DNA from 3 places in the Streptosporangium sp. NPDC000509 genome. Region 3 is predicted to be linked to each of the others. Evidence: predicted binding sites of a transcription regulator. Region 3 holds the regulator's gene; each other region holds the start of a gene.

Region 1 (5,151 bases), on a different contig from region 3:
CAAGACGCTCGCCTACGAGATCGCCGAGCAGCTCGGCTGGCGTCTTCCCGACCAGATCGTCATCCCGGTCGCCTCCGGCTCGCAGCTCACGAAGATCGACAAGGGCTTCAAGGAGCTGATCGCGCTCGGCCTGGTCGAGGACAGGCCGTACAAGATCTTCGCCGCCCAGGCCGAGGGGTGCTCCCCGGTCTCGGCCGCCTACAAGGCGGGTCATGACGTGATCCGGCCGGTCAAGCCGGACACGATCGCCAAGTCGCTCGCGATCGGCAACCCGGCCGACGGGCCGTACGTCCTGGACATCGCCCGCCGCACCGGCGGCGCGGTCGAGGACGTCACCGACGCCGAGATCGTCGACTCGATCCGGCTGCTGGCGAGGACCGAGGGCATCTTCGCCGAGACGGCGGGAGGCGTCGTCGTCGGGGTGCTGCGCAAGCTGGTCGCCTCGGGCACGCTCGACCCCGACGCCGAGACCGTGGTCCTCAACACCGGCGACGGTCTCAAGACCCTGGACGCGGTGGCCGCGGAGGCGCGCCCGACCGCAGTGATTCGACCCTCTCTTGACGCATTCCGTGCGGCTATCGCCTAGAAATCGTGAAAGGTACTGAATTATGAGCGTTTCTGTGCGGATTCCGACGATTCTCCGGACTTGCACCGATGGTGCCGCCGAGGTGAACGGAGAAGGCGAGACCCTGCGCGATGTTCTTCAGAAGCTCGACGCGGACTTCCCGGGGATCGGTGCCCGGATTCTCGATGAATCGGGAAAGATCCGACGTTTTGTCAATGTCTACGTGGGGGATGAGGATGTCCGTTTCGCCGACAACCTCGACACGGCGACGCCCTCCGGTGTTCAGATCTCCATCATCCCGGCGGTGGCCGGAGGCTGACTCCTCCGTCCTGACGCGGCCCTGACCGCCTCGCGTCGCACCGCGTCATCCCCAGGGGAACCCGCGAATCCACGGCACCCGCCCGGCTCCGGCCGGGCGGGTGCCGTGTTTTATGACAGAAGCTCATATTTGTCGCGTGCACGAATAATGTAACCCCTGACTAACTAGTAGTGATGATGAAACTTTCTCCTCGTGATAAAAGCTCTCGTAAAGAGGTAGTTTGGTGCTTGACTCTGTTGCCCGACCGCTTCCCACAGGTATGGTCGGAACGATCGACGTGGCGAAGTCCGCCCCGGAGATTGGGGACTTCGCGAGAGGAATGGGCGTCGTCCTTTAAGACCAGTAAGAGGAGTCGCAAGTGGCGCAGGGCACCGTCAAATGGTTCAACGCGGACAAGGGCTACGGCTTCATCGCGGTAGACGGTGGTAAGGATGTGTTCGTCCATTACTCCGCGATCATGATGGATGGCTACCGCGCCCTGGAGCAGGGGCAGCGGGTCGAGTTCGAGATCACCCAGGGGCAGAAGGGTCCCCAGGCGGAATCCGTCCGGGCGGTCTGACGCGGCCGTTTCATGAATTCGCAGGGAGGATCCGGCGGGTCCCGAGGTGTCGCGGTCCGCTGAACCCCCACCGCCCAGGCCCGGCTCGCCCTCATCCGGCGAGCCGGGCGTTCGTGTCGTTCGGGCATGCGCCAACAACGGCAATGACGCCAGTGCCCGCCAGTGCCCGACAGTGCCCCCAAAGGCCCCAATGACGCCGATGATGACGTATCGCGTACGCCGACGTGACGCGGGATCTTCGCGGACGTGACGTGAAGCTGAAGATCGTCCCACGCGCGGCCCAGGTCAACGGGGCGCGGCTTGCACTCGTCGGGGTAGAGTGCTAAACAGATTCTTGGCACTCACGCATAGAGAGTGCCAATCCTGGATCGAGGCGATGGGGCCCGCCGAACGGAGTCGTGGGCCCACATGCCGTCGCGGGCGTCGGCTCGGTCCGGTGTAAGCCACCCTTTCTCTGGGAGGTTAGCCGTATGGCAGCCAAGATGATCGCGTTTAACGAGGACGCCCGGCGCGGTCTCGAGCGTGGCATGAACCAGCTCGCGGACGCCGTCAAGGTGACCCTCGGCCCCAAGGGCCGTAACGTCGTGCTGGAGAAGAAGTGGGGCGCCCCCACCATCACCAACGATGGTGTCTCCATCGCCAAGGAGATCGAGCTCGAAGACCCGTGGGAGAAGATCGGGGCCGAGCTCGTCAAGGAGGTCGCGAAGAAGACCGACGACGTCGCGGGTGACGGCACCACCACCGCCACCGTGCTCGCCCAGGCTCTCGTACGCGAGGGTCTTCGCAACGTCGCCGCCGGCGCGAACCCGATGTCCCTGAAGAAGGGCATCGAGGCCGCCGTCGAGCGCGTGTCGGAGGAGCTGTCCAAGCTCGCCAAGGACGTGGAGACGAAGGCGCAGATCGCCTCCACGGCGTCCATCTCCGCGGGCGACCCGCAGATCGGCGAGATGATCGCCGAGGCGATGGACAAGGTCGGCAAGGAAGGCGTCATCACCGTCGAGGAGAGCAACACCTTCGGTCTCGAGCTTGAGCTCACCGAGGGCATGCGCTTCGACAAGGGCCTCACCTCGATGTACTTCGTCACCGACCCGGAGCGTATGGAGGCCGTCCTCGACGACCCGTACATCCTCGTCGTCAACTCCAAGGTGTCCGCCAACAAGGACCTGCTCCCGGTTCTCGACAAGGTCGTGCAGGCCGGCAAGCCGCTGCTGATCATCGCCGAGGACGTCGAGGGCGAGGCCCTGGCCACCCTGGTCGTGAACAAGATCCGTGGCCTGTTCCGCTCGGTCGCGGTCAAGGCACCCGGTTTCGGTGACCGTCGCAAGGCGATGCTGGGCGACATCGGCATCCTGACCGGTGCCCAGGTCATCAGCGAGGACCTCGGCCTGAAGCTGGAGTCCACCACCCTGGACCAGCTCGGCCGCGCCCGCCAGGTCATCGTCACCAAGGACGAGACCACCATCGTCGACGGTGCCGGTGACGCCGAGCAGATCGCCGGCCGGGTCAACCAGATCCGCGCCGAGATCGACAACACCGACTCCGACTACGACCGCGAGAAGCTCCAGGAGCGTCTGGCCAAGCTGGCCGGCGGCGTGGCCGTCATCAAGGCCGGTGCCGCGACCGAGGTCGAGCTCAAGGAGCGCAAGCACCGCATCGAGGACGCCGTTCGCAACGCGAAGGCGGCCGTCGAGGAGGGCATCGTCCCCGGCGGTGGCGTGGCGCTGCTGCAGGCCGGCGCGAAGGCGTTCGACAAGCTGGAGCTCTCCGGCGACGAGGCCACCGGTGCCGCGATCGTGAAGAAGGCTCTGGAGGAGCCGCTGAAGCAGATCGCGGTGAACGCCGGCCTTGAGGGCGGAGTCGTCGTGGAGAAGGTGCGCAACCTTCCCGCGGGCGAGGGCCTCAACGCCGCCACCGGCGAGTACGTCAACCTGTTCGAGACGGGCATCATCGACCCGGCCAAGGTGACGCGTTCCGCGCTGCAGAACGCGGCGTCCATCGCGGCGCTGTTCCTCACCACCGAGGCCGTCATCGCCGAGAAGCCCGAGAAGGCCGCGGCCGCTCCCGCCATGCCCGGCGGCGGCGACATGGACTTCTGAGTCCAACCGCTTTCAGTCAAAGAGGCGACCCCGAAACTTCGGGGTCGCCTCTTTGGCGTATTTTCCCGAGGTGATGCCGGCCATCGGTCGCCGTACCTCCTTGAGAGAGCCGCCCTGGGGGGCGCCACCGGAAGGGAGCCTGATCCGGCGGCCGGTGTGCGGAGACGCGGGTGAGGAGGGGGCTCGCAAGGCCGGGTGGGGCCGAAAGGGCCCGATCACCTCCATGCCGTCCGGCCGGCTTCGGTGCCGCCAGGCAATGAGTGGACAAAGGTGGGTGAAACGATAGTGCGAGCCGGTGCGTCGTTTCCTGAACGCGATGCCGTGTGGTCATAGAACGAAGTGTTTGTTGCGACAACGGGTTTCTTGACGGCGCGGCGGAGGATGACGATGTATCACCACCACTGGAAAACCCCCGAGGGCGGGTGGCGGTCGCGTCTTCTTCCCGTCGTGGCGGCGCTGGCCATCGCGGCCGGTCCAGTGGCGCCGACGGCCGCGGACGCGGCGGACACGCCGCCGAACAACGTCGTCTACGTGGCCAACTCGCAGTCGAACACCGTGTCGGTGATCGACGCGACGACCAACAAGGTCACCGCGAGCATCCCCGTCGGCGACAACCCCGTCGGGGTGGCGGTCGCTCCCGACAACGCGCATGTCTACGTGGCCAACTCGCAGTCGAACACCGTGTCGGTGATCGACGCGACGACCAGGGAGGTCACCGCGACCATCCCCGTCAGCGGCAGCCCCATCGGGATCGACGTCTCCTACGGCGGCACCCGTGTCTACGTGACCGATGTGCTAAAGAACACCGTGTCGGTGATCAGCACGGTGACCAACAGGGTCATCGCCACCGTCCGGGTCGGCGAGAACCCGTTCAGGATCACCGCCATTCCCTACCGCCGTGTCTACGTGGCCAACCAGGGTTCCGACACCGTGTCGGTGATCAGCACGGTGACCAACAGGGTCATCGCCACCGTCCCGGTCGGCGAGAACCCGTTCGGAATCAGGTTCGCCCCCAATGGCCTCTACGTCTACGTGGCCAACCAGGGCTCCGACACCGTGTCGGTGATCAGCACCAGGACCAACAAGGTCGTCGCCACGATCCCCGTCGGTGGCCCTCCTTCCAGGATCGTGGTCTCCGCCGACAGCGCCCTTGTCTACGTGACCCTGCTGATCCCGGAGAGCGTGGCGGTGATCGACGCCAAGACCAACAGGGTCGTCGACACGATCCCGGTCGAGGGGGCTCATTTCGGGATCACGATCTCCCCGGACGGCACCTGGCTCTATGTGACCGACCTGGAGGCGGACAGCGTGTCGGTGATCAGCACCAGGACCAGAAAGGTCGTCGGTGTCATCCCGGTCGGCAAGAGTCCTTTCGGGATCAGAGCGGCGAACCGGGTGCCCCGGCCGAGGAGCGGTTCGTACCGCCTGGCGCCGACCGGTCAGACAACGTCACCCGGCGAGCTGGGAGGGAAGCTCCCCGGTGTGCAGGACGGTGAGTGAGGTGACGGCCCGGGTCAGGACGACGTACAGCCGAGCCAGCCCTCGAGGTTCCGCCTCGACGATCTCGGCGGGCTCGGCCACGATCACGTGGTCGTACTCCAGGCCCTTGGCC
Region 2 (5,151 bases), on a different contig from region 3:
GCTGGGCCACACGAACCGCACCTGGTGACATGCCGAGTACATTACCGGTCTCCTCGGCGGAAAGACCCGACACCACTCGGAGCATGAGCAGCTCGCGTTGGTTGTCGGGCAGCCTGGACAGCAGTCGGCGGGCGTGTTCGGCCTCGATGTAACGCACCACCGTCTCCTCGGGCCCCGGCCCCTCGTCGGGCCCGTCAGGAAGATCCTGGGTGGGCACGGCGGATCGCACGGAGCTGCGCAGCGCGTCGGCCACCTTGTGAGACGCGATACCGAAGACGAAGGAAGCGAACGGGCGTCCCATGTCACGGTATCGGGGCAGCGCGGACAGCACCGCTATGCATACTTCCTGGGCCACGTCGTCCGCGATGTGATACTGGCCGGAAACCCGGCCCAGACGACCACGGCAATATCGGACGACCATCGGCCGCAGTTGCGCGATCAGAGATTCGATCGCGGTGCGATCCCCCTGAACGGCGAGGCTTGTCAGATCCTTGAGATCATCCCTGTGGGCGACCCCATCAGACCTCGTCGCAAGCCTCACCCCATTTTTGGCGTCGGCGACGCATCCCTCGGTCACGTTAGGCATGATGCCCGCCCCGATAGTGACTGTCGTCATCGCAAACGGCTACGGATTGGTCACATTGAGGCGGAGTAACGGGGCGTAATCAAACAGCGACGACAACGACTACAGAATGTGCAAATATTTCATTCGATTGCCAAATACATCGTCTATTCGCTAGAACCGCGTTTGGTCTTCCGTCCGACATGACGCTTGAGATCGTTTTCGGTTTACCGCGAAACGCGAACGGCTCGCGCCTCCTGCGAGACGCGAGCCGTTCGGAACCGCTTCGGAACCGCTGAGGAATCAGTGGCCGTGACCGTGGCCGTGCCCCTGGCCGGCGGCCGGGGCCTCCTCCTCGGGCTTGTCCACCACGAGGGCCTCGGTCGTCAGCAGCATGCCGGCGATGGAGGCGGCGTTCTGGACGGCCGAGCGGGTGACCTTGACCGGGTCGATGACGCCCTGGGCGATCAGGTCGCCGTACTCGCCGGTGGCGGCGTTGAAGCCCTGGCCGACGGACAGCTCGGTGACCTTCGCCGTCACGACGTAGCCCTCAAGGCCGGCGTTCTCCGCGATCCAGCGGGCCGGCTCGACGAGAGCCTTGCGGACGATGGAGACACCGGTCGCCTCGTCACCGGTCAGGCCCAGGTCGTCGAGGACCTTGGAGACGTGGATGAGCGCGGAGCCACCGCCGGAGACGATGCCCTCCTCGATCGCCGCACGCGTCGCCGAGATGGCGTCCTCCAGGCGGTGCTTCTTCTCCTTCAGCTCCACCTCGGTGGCCGCGCCGACCTTGAGCACGCAGACGCCGCCGGAGAGCTTGGCGAGACGCTCCTGGAGCTTCTCGCGGTCCCAGTCGGAGTCGGACTGCTCGATGGCGAGCTTGATCTCCTTGACGCGGTCGGCGATCGCCGCGGCCTCACCGGCACCGTCGACGACGGTGGTGGAGTCCTTGGTGATGACGACGCGCCGGGCGGTGCCCAGCACCTCCAGGCCGACGTGCTCCAGCTTGAGGCCGATCTCCTCGCTCACGACCTGGCCACCGGTGAGGATGGCGATGTCCTGCAGCATGGCCTTGCGGCGGTCACCGAAGCCCGGTGCCTTGACGGCGACGGAGGTGAAGGTGCCACGGATCTTGTTCGTGACGAGGACCGCGAGGGCCTCGCCCTCGACGTCCTCGGCGATGACCAGCAGGGCCTTCTTCGTCTGCGCGATCTTCTCGAGCAGCGGCAGGAAGTCCGCGACAGAGGCGATCTTGCCCTGGGTGATCAGGATGTAGGGGTCCTCCAGGATCGCCTCCATGCGCTCCTGGTCGGTCACCATATAGGGCGACAGGTAACCCTTGTCGAACTGGAGACCCTCGGTGAACTCGAGCTCCAGGCCCATGCTGTTGGACTCTTCGACGGTGATGACACCGTCCTTGCCCACCTTGTCGAACGCCTCGGCGATCAGCTCGCCGATCTTGGCGTCCTGCGCGGAGATCGTCGCCACATTCGCGATCTCCTTCTTGTCCTCGACCGGACGGGCCGACTCGATCAGCCGGTCGCTCACGGTCCTGGCCGCGATGTCGATGCCGCGCTTGAGGGAGAGCGGCTGCGCTCCGGCGGCCACGTTGCGCAGACCCTCGCGGACCATGGCCTGGGCCAGGACCGTCGCGGTGGTGGTGCCGTCACCGGCGACGTCGTTGGTCTTGGTCGCCACTTCCTTGGCCAGCTGGGCGCCCAGGTTCTCGTACGGCGTCTCCAGCTCGACCTCGCGGGCGATGGTGACACCGTCGTTGGTGATGGTGGGCGCACCGAACTTCTTGTCGATGACGACGTTGCGGCCGCGCGGGCCCAGCGTCACCTTGACCGCGTCCGCGAGAGCGTTCACGCCGCGCTCGAGAGCTCGGCGCGCGTCCTCCTCGAACGACAGGGTCTTCGGCATGACAATCCTCTCTATAAGTACGTCGGCGCATCAAAGCCCCGGGCGCTGACGCGACCCGGGGCTCGATACGTCATCTTTGTGAAGCGAGAACTACTTCTCGATGATGGCGAGCACGTCACGGGCGGAGAGCACGAGATACTCCTCGCCGTTGTACTTCACCTCGGTGCCGCCGTACTTGCTGTAGAGGACCACGTCGCCCTCCTTGACGTCGAGCGGAATCCGCTTCTCGCCCTCGTCGTCCCAGTTGCCGGGACCCACCGCGAGGACCTTGCCCTCCTGCGGCTTCTCCTTGGCGGTGTCCGGGATGACCAGACCGGAAGCGGTGGTCTGCTCGGCCTCAAGCGGCTGGACCACAATGCGGTCGCCGAGCGGCTTAACGGGAACCTTGGTGGCGGTCGTCACGTCGGACCTCCCCTTCAGATATGAATGATCTAGAAGAGGCGACCAGCGGTCTGCCGTCGCGGGTGTCAGACCTGCCTCGTCGCATGTATTTGGCACTCTCACCGGGAGAGTGCCAATACGGAACAGTATGCAAGGTGGCCTTGACAGTCAACACGAAGCACCCCTTCTCCGCTTCACGCGAACGTCAAACCAGGTGGAAGCCCTACGGCGAAGCCCTACGGCCGAGGCGGTAGCGTCGGCCGATGTGAATCTCGACGCATTCCGGGAGCTCCTCACCCAGCGCGGCCAGGAGGCTCTGGGCGCCGCGGCCGAGACCGCCGCCGACGACCCGGTGACGGCGGTGACGAGGTTAAGGAAGATCTACGACGCGGACCTGACCTCCGCGGCGCTCACCCAGGCGACGCTCAGGCTGCGCGCGAGGGAGAAGTTCGGCGCCGACGCCGATCTCATGTACTTCACCCGGACCGGCCTGGAGCAGGCCACCCGTCGCGAGGTCGCCGACCACAGGGCGCGGCGCCTCCCCGCGGGCTCGCGGGTCGCCGACGTCTGCTGCGGCATCGGCGGCGACCTCCTCGCCCTGGCCAGGGCCGGGTGCTCCGTCGAGGCCGTCGACGCCGACCCGCTCACCGCCGCGATCGCCCAGGCCAACGCCGACGCCCTGGGCTTCGGCGACCGGGTCTCGGTCCGCGCCGCCGACGCCTCCACCCTGGACCCGGCCGCCTTCGACGTCCTGTTCGCCGACCCCGCGCGCCGCGGCGCGCGGGGCCGGACCTTCGACCCGATGGGATACTCACCGCCCTGGCCCGCCGTGCTGGAGATGGTGGCCCGAGCCGGGGCCGCCTGCCTGAAGGTCGCCCCCGGGATCCCGTACGAGTTCGTCCCCGAGGGCGCGGAGGCCGAGTGGGTCTCGTACAGAGGCGACGTCAAGGAGGCCGTGATCTGGTGCGGTGCGCTGGCGGGCGAGACGGCGCGCAGGGCCACGATCCTGCCGTCGGGGGCCACGATGACCCCCGACCCCGCCCTCGGCGATCCCGCCACCGGCCCCGCGGGACGCTACATCTACGAGCCGGACGGCGCGGCGATCCGCGCCCACCTGGTCGCGGAGATCGCCGCGTCGGTCGGCGGGCACCTGCTCGACCCGCAGATCGCCTACATCACCGGTGACACCGCGACGCCGACGCCGTGGGCGTCGCGGTACGAGGTCCACGAGACGCTGCCGTTCTCGCTCAAGCGGCTGCGGGCGGCGCTCCGCGAGCGCGGCGCCGGCAATGTGACGATCAAGAAGCGTGGCTCCGCGGTGGACGTCGACCGCCTCAGGAAAGACCTCCGACTTTCCGGCGGTGAATCCGCGGTGGTCATTCTCACCCGAATCGGTGACCGGCCGTTCGCCTTCGTGTGCACCTCCGACTGACCGGCGGATCATCACCATCTGACCAGCCAAAATAGTCAATTCTTCCAGCCAACCGGCAATTCCTTTCTTTTATTCTCGCTGCCAGAAAACCCTGATCCAGGGGCTAAGGTTGCCGGGCGGGAGTTCTCTCTCGCCTGCGTTTCCCTCTCGTTCATCAGCAAATCCCATCAAACCCAACCGCGCGGCTGAGCGTCGGCGAGCGAAGGAGCTCTCGGTGGATCACTCCGACCACACCCTGCTCCAGGCAGGCGGCCAGGCCGCCATCTCCGACCGGATGCGTGAGCTCCTCGCCCGCGCGGCACAGGACCACGTCTACGAGCAGCGCACCCAGGGGGCCGTGCTCGACGAGATCCGGCGACGCCTGGAGGGCATGGAGTGGGTGCTTCGCGAGGTCAGGGAGCGCGAGATCGGCGGGCTGAACGGCACGCTGGAGTCCGTCCACGGCCGGCTGGACGACATCGCCGCCCGCCCGCCCTCCTGGGCCGAGGGCCTGGCCCAGCACGTCGAGGCGATACGCGACCACGTCGACGCCGTCGGCGAGCGGGTCGACTCCCTCGGCCGCCGTGTCGACACCGTCCGCGACCGGGTCGTCCCCCTGGGCGAGCTGCCGAGCCTGTGGACCGACCTCGGTTCCGTGGGCGAGAGCATGGACGAGGCGCTCACCCGCCTACGGGCGATCTCCGACGGCACCCAGGGCCTCGACGAGCAGGTGGGGCAACTGGCCGAGCACCTGGGCAGGCTCCAGGCCGACATGGGCGTCGCGGCGCACCGGTTCAGCCGCCTCGACCGGGCCGTGTCCGACCTCTCCCAGCGCACCGGGCGCGTCGAGGCGGGGATGCTCGACCTGGTGGCG
Region 3 (5,151 bases):
ACCCGCTGGTGGAACGTGAAGCACCCCGCCGCCTACGCCCGGCGTCTGGCCGAGGGCACCTCGCCCGCGCACGCGCGCGAGGTGCTGGACCCTCAGGACCGGGCGGTGGAGCGGCTGATGCTGGAGCTGCGGCTCGCCCGGGGTTTCCCGCTCGGCGAGCTGGAACGCCCGCCCGTGGTCGCTCGCGCGCTCGCCGACGGCCTGCTGGAGGTGGAGCCGTTCAAGGCGGGCCGTGCGGTGCTCACCCTGCGCGGTCGTCTCCTGGCGGACGCCCTGGTCCGGGATCTCACCTGAGAGCTCCGGGGCACCGGCCGGTCCGCCGGGCGGGTCAACCGACGAAGCGGATGTTTATCGGATAGCGGTAGGTCTCTCCCCGGTTGGCCGCCAGCGCGGCGACGATCGCCATGACGATCGATCCGACCCAGAGGAAGAACATCAGCAGGAAACCGATGAACACGAACGCCAGGACCCAGCAGACGGCGTAGGCGATCAGCACCGTGAGCTGGAAGTTGAGCGCCTCGGCGGCCTGGTCGCGCGCGTAGGGCGACTCGTCCTTCTTCGCCAGATAGAGCACCAGCGGCCCGACGAAGGAGGTGAGCAGGCCCAGCAGGTGGGCGAGCATCGCCATGGTGGTGTCGTCGCTGCCCGGTCGCGGGCCGTACGTTCCAGGGGGCGCCTGGTGGCCGTATCGCGGCGGGGGGCCGTACGCCCCGTATTCGGGGTATCCGTGCTGGTAACCACCCGGGTAGCCGTCGGAGGCGTACGGGGAGGTGTACGGGGAGGTGTACGGCGGGTAGCCCCCGTACCGCTGGTCCGGTTGCCCGTGGGATCCGTATTCCTGGCCCGGTGGGGGGTGACCCTGGCCGCCGGGCCCGTATCCCTGGTCCGGGGGCGGGGTGCTCTGCCCCGGCCAGGAGTGGTCCGGCGGAGGGTTGCCGACCCGCCGCGTCGGGTCGTCGGCCGATGGGCCTTCGGGGTTCTCGCTCATGTCCCCTCCTGATGGGTTGACGGCCTATCCGTCCTCGTCCGGAACCGTCACGAAGTCGATCAGCTCCTCGACGGGGCCGAGGAGCTCTGGCTCCAGATCGGCATATGTCGTGACCGATCCGAGAATGCGGCGCCATGCGGCGGCAGGCTCCACATCCCAGCCCAGCGCGGCGATGACACCCTCCTTCCAGGGCACCCCGCGGGGCACCGACGGCCAGGAGGGGATCCTGAGCACCTGCGGTCTGACCGCCTGCCAGACGTCCACGAACGGGTGCCCGACGATCAGTACGTGCGGTGAGGAGATCCGCGCGACGATCCGGCTCTCCTTGGAACCGGGGACGAGGTGGTCGACGAGCACACCCAGCCGCCGCCCCGGCCCCGGGCCGAACTCCTCGACGATCGAGGGCAGGTGGTCGACCCCCTCCAGATACTCCACGACCACGCCCTCGACCCGCAGGTCGTGCCCCCAGACCTTCTCCACGAGCGCGGCGTCGTGCACGCCCTCCACGTAGATCCGGCTCTCCTTCGCGACCTGGGCCCGCAGGCCCTCGACCGCGATGGAACCCGACGCGCTCCGCCTCGGGCCGCGCGGCGCGGCGGCGGGTCGTACGAGGGTCACGACCCTGCCCTCCAGAAGGAAGGCGGCCGGCTCCAGCGGGAAGACCCGCCGGCGCCCGAAGCGGTCCTCCAGGGTGACGGCCTCCTTGTCGCAGGCCACCACGGCGCCACAGAAGCCGCCGTCGGCGTCCTCGACGACCAGGTCGAGCTCCGCGGGCACCTGGGGGATCGTCCCCCTGCGCGGGCGCCGCCAGTCTCCCGCCAGAACGTCACGCTCGTACATCACCGACCGCCACCCTCTCTCGCCGGGGATCAGGTGGGACGCTAGCAAACACCGGCGTCACCTGCCGTAGGGTCCCGGCTGTCCCCACTGCCCCATCGACGACGCGGCGGCGGCCTGGCGCTTGCGGGCACCGCTGCGCTTCACCAGCACGACGATCGTCACGACGATGGCGAGCAGAATCCCGATGCCGGGGATCAAGAACAGGGCGGCCACCCCGCCCACCAGCGAGTCGGCGGACAGTTCCCTGCCCACGCCGAAGGTCGTGCCGTCGGCGGGGTCGGCGGAGCACTGGACCTGGTAGTCGCCCGCCTGGTCCACGCCGACCCGCAGGCCCATCTCCCAGGTGACGCCGTCGGATCCCGCGACGGTCTGCTGGATGTCCGGCTTCTGCAGGCGGGGCGTGCTCGTACCGCCGGTGAGCGTGCACTCGAACTTGGTGGGCCCGCCGGTGGCGACGTAGATCGCCGGCTTGTCCGCCGGGTCGAGCGCGACCGTCGCGGTCTCGCCGGGGGCGAACGTCCGCGTCGGGGCCGCGTCGGTGACCGCGCCGAGGATGCCACCGGCGAAGCCGCCGATGCCGACGACGATGCTGACCAGGGCGAGCAACCAGACCCCGACGATCCACCCGATGCCAGGCTTGATCTTTCCGCTGGGAGGCGGTCCCTGCGGGGCGCCGTAACCGGGAGGGGCGTAACCGTACGAGGGGGGCTGCTGGCCGTACGGCTGCTGACCGTATTGCTGGCCGGGCTGCTGCTGGCCGTACTGCTGACCATACGGCTGCTGAGGGCCGCCGTGACCGGGGCCGCGGGAGGCGTCGCCCGGATAAGAACCAAAATCGTTGGACATGTGCAAATTGTGGTGGGTACCGCTTGGATCGCGATAGCAGTTGACTTGACAAAGGCTTGCCGTCATCATCCACCGCTTTCGCTTATCGCGCCTTCCGTGCGGGGGCCGTACACTTGGCACTCGGGAACACAGAGTGCCAAGCCTCGTGTTTCCCTCTGAACGCAGGCAGGGAGGTGACCACGTTGGTCGACGACCGCAAGCTCGCCGTGCTCCGCGCCATCGTCGAGGACTACGTGTCCACCAACGAACCGGTGGGGTCGAAGGCTCTCGCGGACCGGCACAACCTGGGGGTGTCCCCGGCGACGATCCGCAACGACATGGCGATGCTGGAGGAGCAGGGCTACATCGCCCAACCCCACACCAGTGCCGGCCGGGTGCCCACCGACAAGGGCTACCGGCTCTTCGTCGACAGGCTCTCGCAGGTGAAACCCCTGTCGAGCGCGGAACGCAAGGCGATCGAGAGTTTCCTCGCGGGTGCCGTGGACATCGACGACGTCGTCATGCGGACGGTGCGGCTGCTGGCCCAGCTCACCCGGCAGGTCGCCGTGGTGCAGTATCCGACGCTGACCCACTCGACGGTCAGGCACGTCGAGCTGGTGCCGCTGAGCGAGCGCCGGCTGATGTTCGTGCTGATCACCAACACCGGCAGGGTCGAGCAGCGCGTGATCGAGGTGCCCGACGTCATCGACGAGCAGCGCGTGGCACACCTGCGCGCGATGCTCAACGCCTCCCTCGACGGATGCGGGCTCACCAGCGTTCCCGACCGGGTCGCCGATCTGCCGGAGCGGTTGCCCGCGGAGGATCGACCGCTCGCGGCGACTATCCTGTCCGTACTGCTCGAGTCCCTGGTGGACAGGCATGATGAGAAGATCGTTTTTGCCGGGGCCGCCAACCTCGCGGGAGCCGACTTCACCGTCGGGCTCCGCGACGTGCTGGAGGCCCTGGAAGAGCAGGTCGTGCTCATGCGACTGCTCGGTGAGACCTCGGACCTTTCCGCGCTGACCGTGCGGATCGGCTCGGAGAACCCCTACACCGGACTCCAGGGCACATCCATCGTCGCCGCTGGATACGGTTCCGGGGACAAGCAACTCGCCCGGCTCGGTGTGCTGGGCCCGACGCGAATGGACTACCCGGTCACGATGGGCGCGGTGCGCGCGGTGGCACGCTACGTCAGCCAGATTCTGGCTGCATCATAAGAGGTCAACGAAAAGTGGCTAAGAGCGACTACTACGGCACCCTCGGGGTGCGCCGTGACGCCAGTGCGGAAGAGATCAAGAAGGCGTACCGCCGCCTGGCACGCGAGCTGCATCCCGACGTCAACCCCGATCCTGAGACTCAGGAGCGCTTCAAGGAGATCACACAGGCCTACGAGGTCCTGTCCGACTCCGGCAAGCGGCAGATGTACGATATGGGTGCCGACCCGTTCGCCGCGGGCGGCGGTGCGGGCGCCGGGGGCTTCGGCGCCGGCTTCCCGTTCAGCGACATCATGGACGCCTTCTTCGGCGCGGCCGGTGGAGGCGGTGGCCGAGGCCCCCGCTCCCGTGCCCGCCGCGGGCGCAACGCGACCATCAGGGTCGAGCTCGACCTGCGCGAGTCGGGCTTCGGCACGACCCGCGAGCTGGTCGTCGACACCGCCGTGGTCTGTGAGGTCTGCACGGGCTCAGGGGCCGCGGCCGGCACCCACCCCGACACCTGTGACATGTGTCACGGTCGGGGAGAGGTCTCCCAGGTCACCCGGTCCTTCCTCGGCCAGGTCATGACCTCCCGCCCCTGCCCCCAGTGCGGCGGCTTCGGATCGATCATCCGCAATCCCTGCCAGGAGTGCTCGGGTGACGGCCGGGTTCGCACCCGGCGGACCATCAAGGTCCGCATCCCGGCCGGTGTCGAGGACGGCACCCACATCCAGCTCGCCGGCGAAGGCGAGATCGGCCCGGGCGGGGGTCCGCCCGGAGACCTGTTCCTGGAGATCGTCGAGCGTCCCCACGAGATCTTCGAGAGGCGCGGCGACGACCTGCACTGCACCGTGCAGATCCCGATGACCGCGGCCGCGCTCGGCACCATCCTGACCATGGAGACGCTCGACGGCGCCGAGGAGCTCGACATCCGTCCCGGCACGCAGTCCGGGCAGACGATCCCCCTCTACGGGCGGGGCGTGCAACGGCTGAACGAGACGGGCCGAGGCGACCTGCTGATCCATGTGAACGTGGAGACCCCCGCCCGCCTCGACGCTGAGCAGGAGACGCTCCTGAAGGAGCTCGCCAGGCTCCGCGGCGAGGAGCGCCCGCCCGGTAAGTTCGCCCCCGGGCAGCAGAGCTTCTTCTCCCGCCTGCGGGACGCTTTCAATGGCCGCTGACCAGGTCTCAACGGCCGCTCCGCCCCGCTTCCGGTTGCGTCGTCACGGTCCGGCCCGCACCCTGCCCGGTGCAGGTTCCCGGCCGGGGCGTCGGGTCCGTCCCGAGGCATCGTCCCGGTCGCGT

The links. The regulator HrcA, encoded in region 3, represses chaperone genes, less so after heat shock. The targets are predictions, from matches to a motif close to TTGGCACTCTCNNNNNGAGAGTGCCAA.
Region 1: a site for HrcA is predicted at 1,778-1,804, ahead of groL (chaperonin GroEL). Genes of this name have one in related genera too.
Region 2: a site for HrcA is predicted at 2,977-3,003, ahead of groES (co-chaperone GroES). Genes of this name have one in related genera too.

The regions. Positions count from the first base shown of each region.
Region 1 covers NZ_JBIAYX010000028.1:30,555-35,705, forward strand. Annotated here, with positions in the region: gene thrC (threonine synthase) at 1-586, shown strand, start outside; gene ACFY3D_RS36325 (MoaD/ThiS family protein) at 609-884, shown strand; gene ACFY3D_RS36330 (cold-shock protein) at 1,243-1,443, shown strand; gene groL (chaperonin GroEL) at 1,914-3,539, shown strand; gene ACFY3D_RS36340 (cytochrome D1 domain-containing protein) at 3,927-5,039, shown strand; gene ACFY3D_RS36345 (HelD family protein) at 4,989-5,151, opposite strand, start outside.
Region 2 covers NZ_JBIAYX010000003.1:274,679-279,829, forward strand. Annotated here, with positions in the region: gene ACFY3D_RS07415 (sigma-70 family RNA polymerase sigma factor) at 1-586, opposite strand, end outside; gene groL (chaperonin GroEL) at 866-2,485, opposite strand; gene groES (co-chaperone GroES) at 2,576-2,887, opposite strand; gene ACFY3D_RS07430 (methyltransferase domain-containing protein) at 3,132-4,298, shown strand; gene ACFY3D_RS07435 (hypothetical protein) at 4,513-5,151, shown strand, end outside.
Region 3 covers NZ_JBIAYX010000008.1:231,764-236,914, forward strand. Annotated here, with positions in the region: gene hemW (radical SAM family heme chaperone HemW) at 1-294, shown strand, start outside; gene ACFY3D_RS16940 (DUF4870 domain-containing protein) at 329-988, opposite strand; gene ACFY3D_RS16945 (DUF3097 domain-containing protein) at 1,013-1,828, opposite strand; gene ACFY3D_RS16950 (hypothetical protein) at 1,886-2,674, opposite strand; gene hrcA (heat-inducible transcriptional repressor HrcA) at 2,857-3,870, shown strand; gene dnaJ (molecular chaperone DnaJ) at 3,885-5,027, shown strand.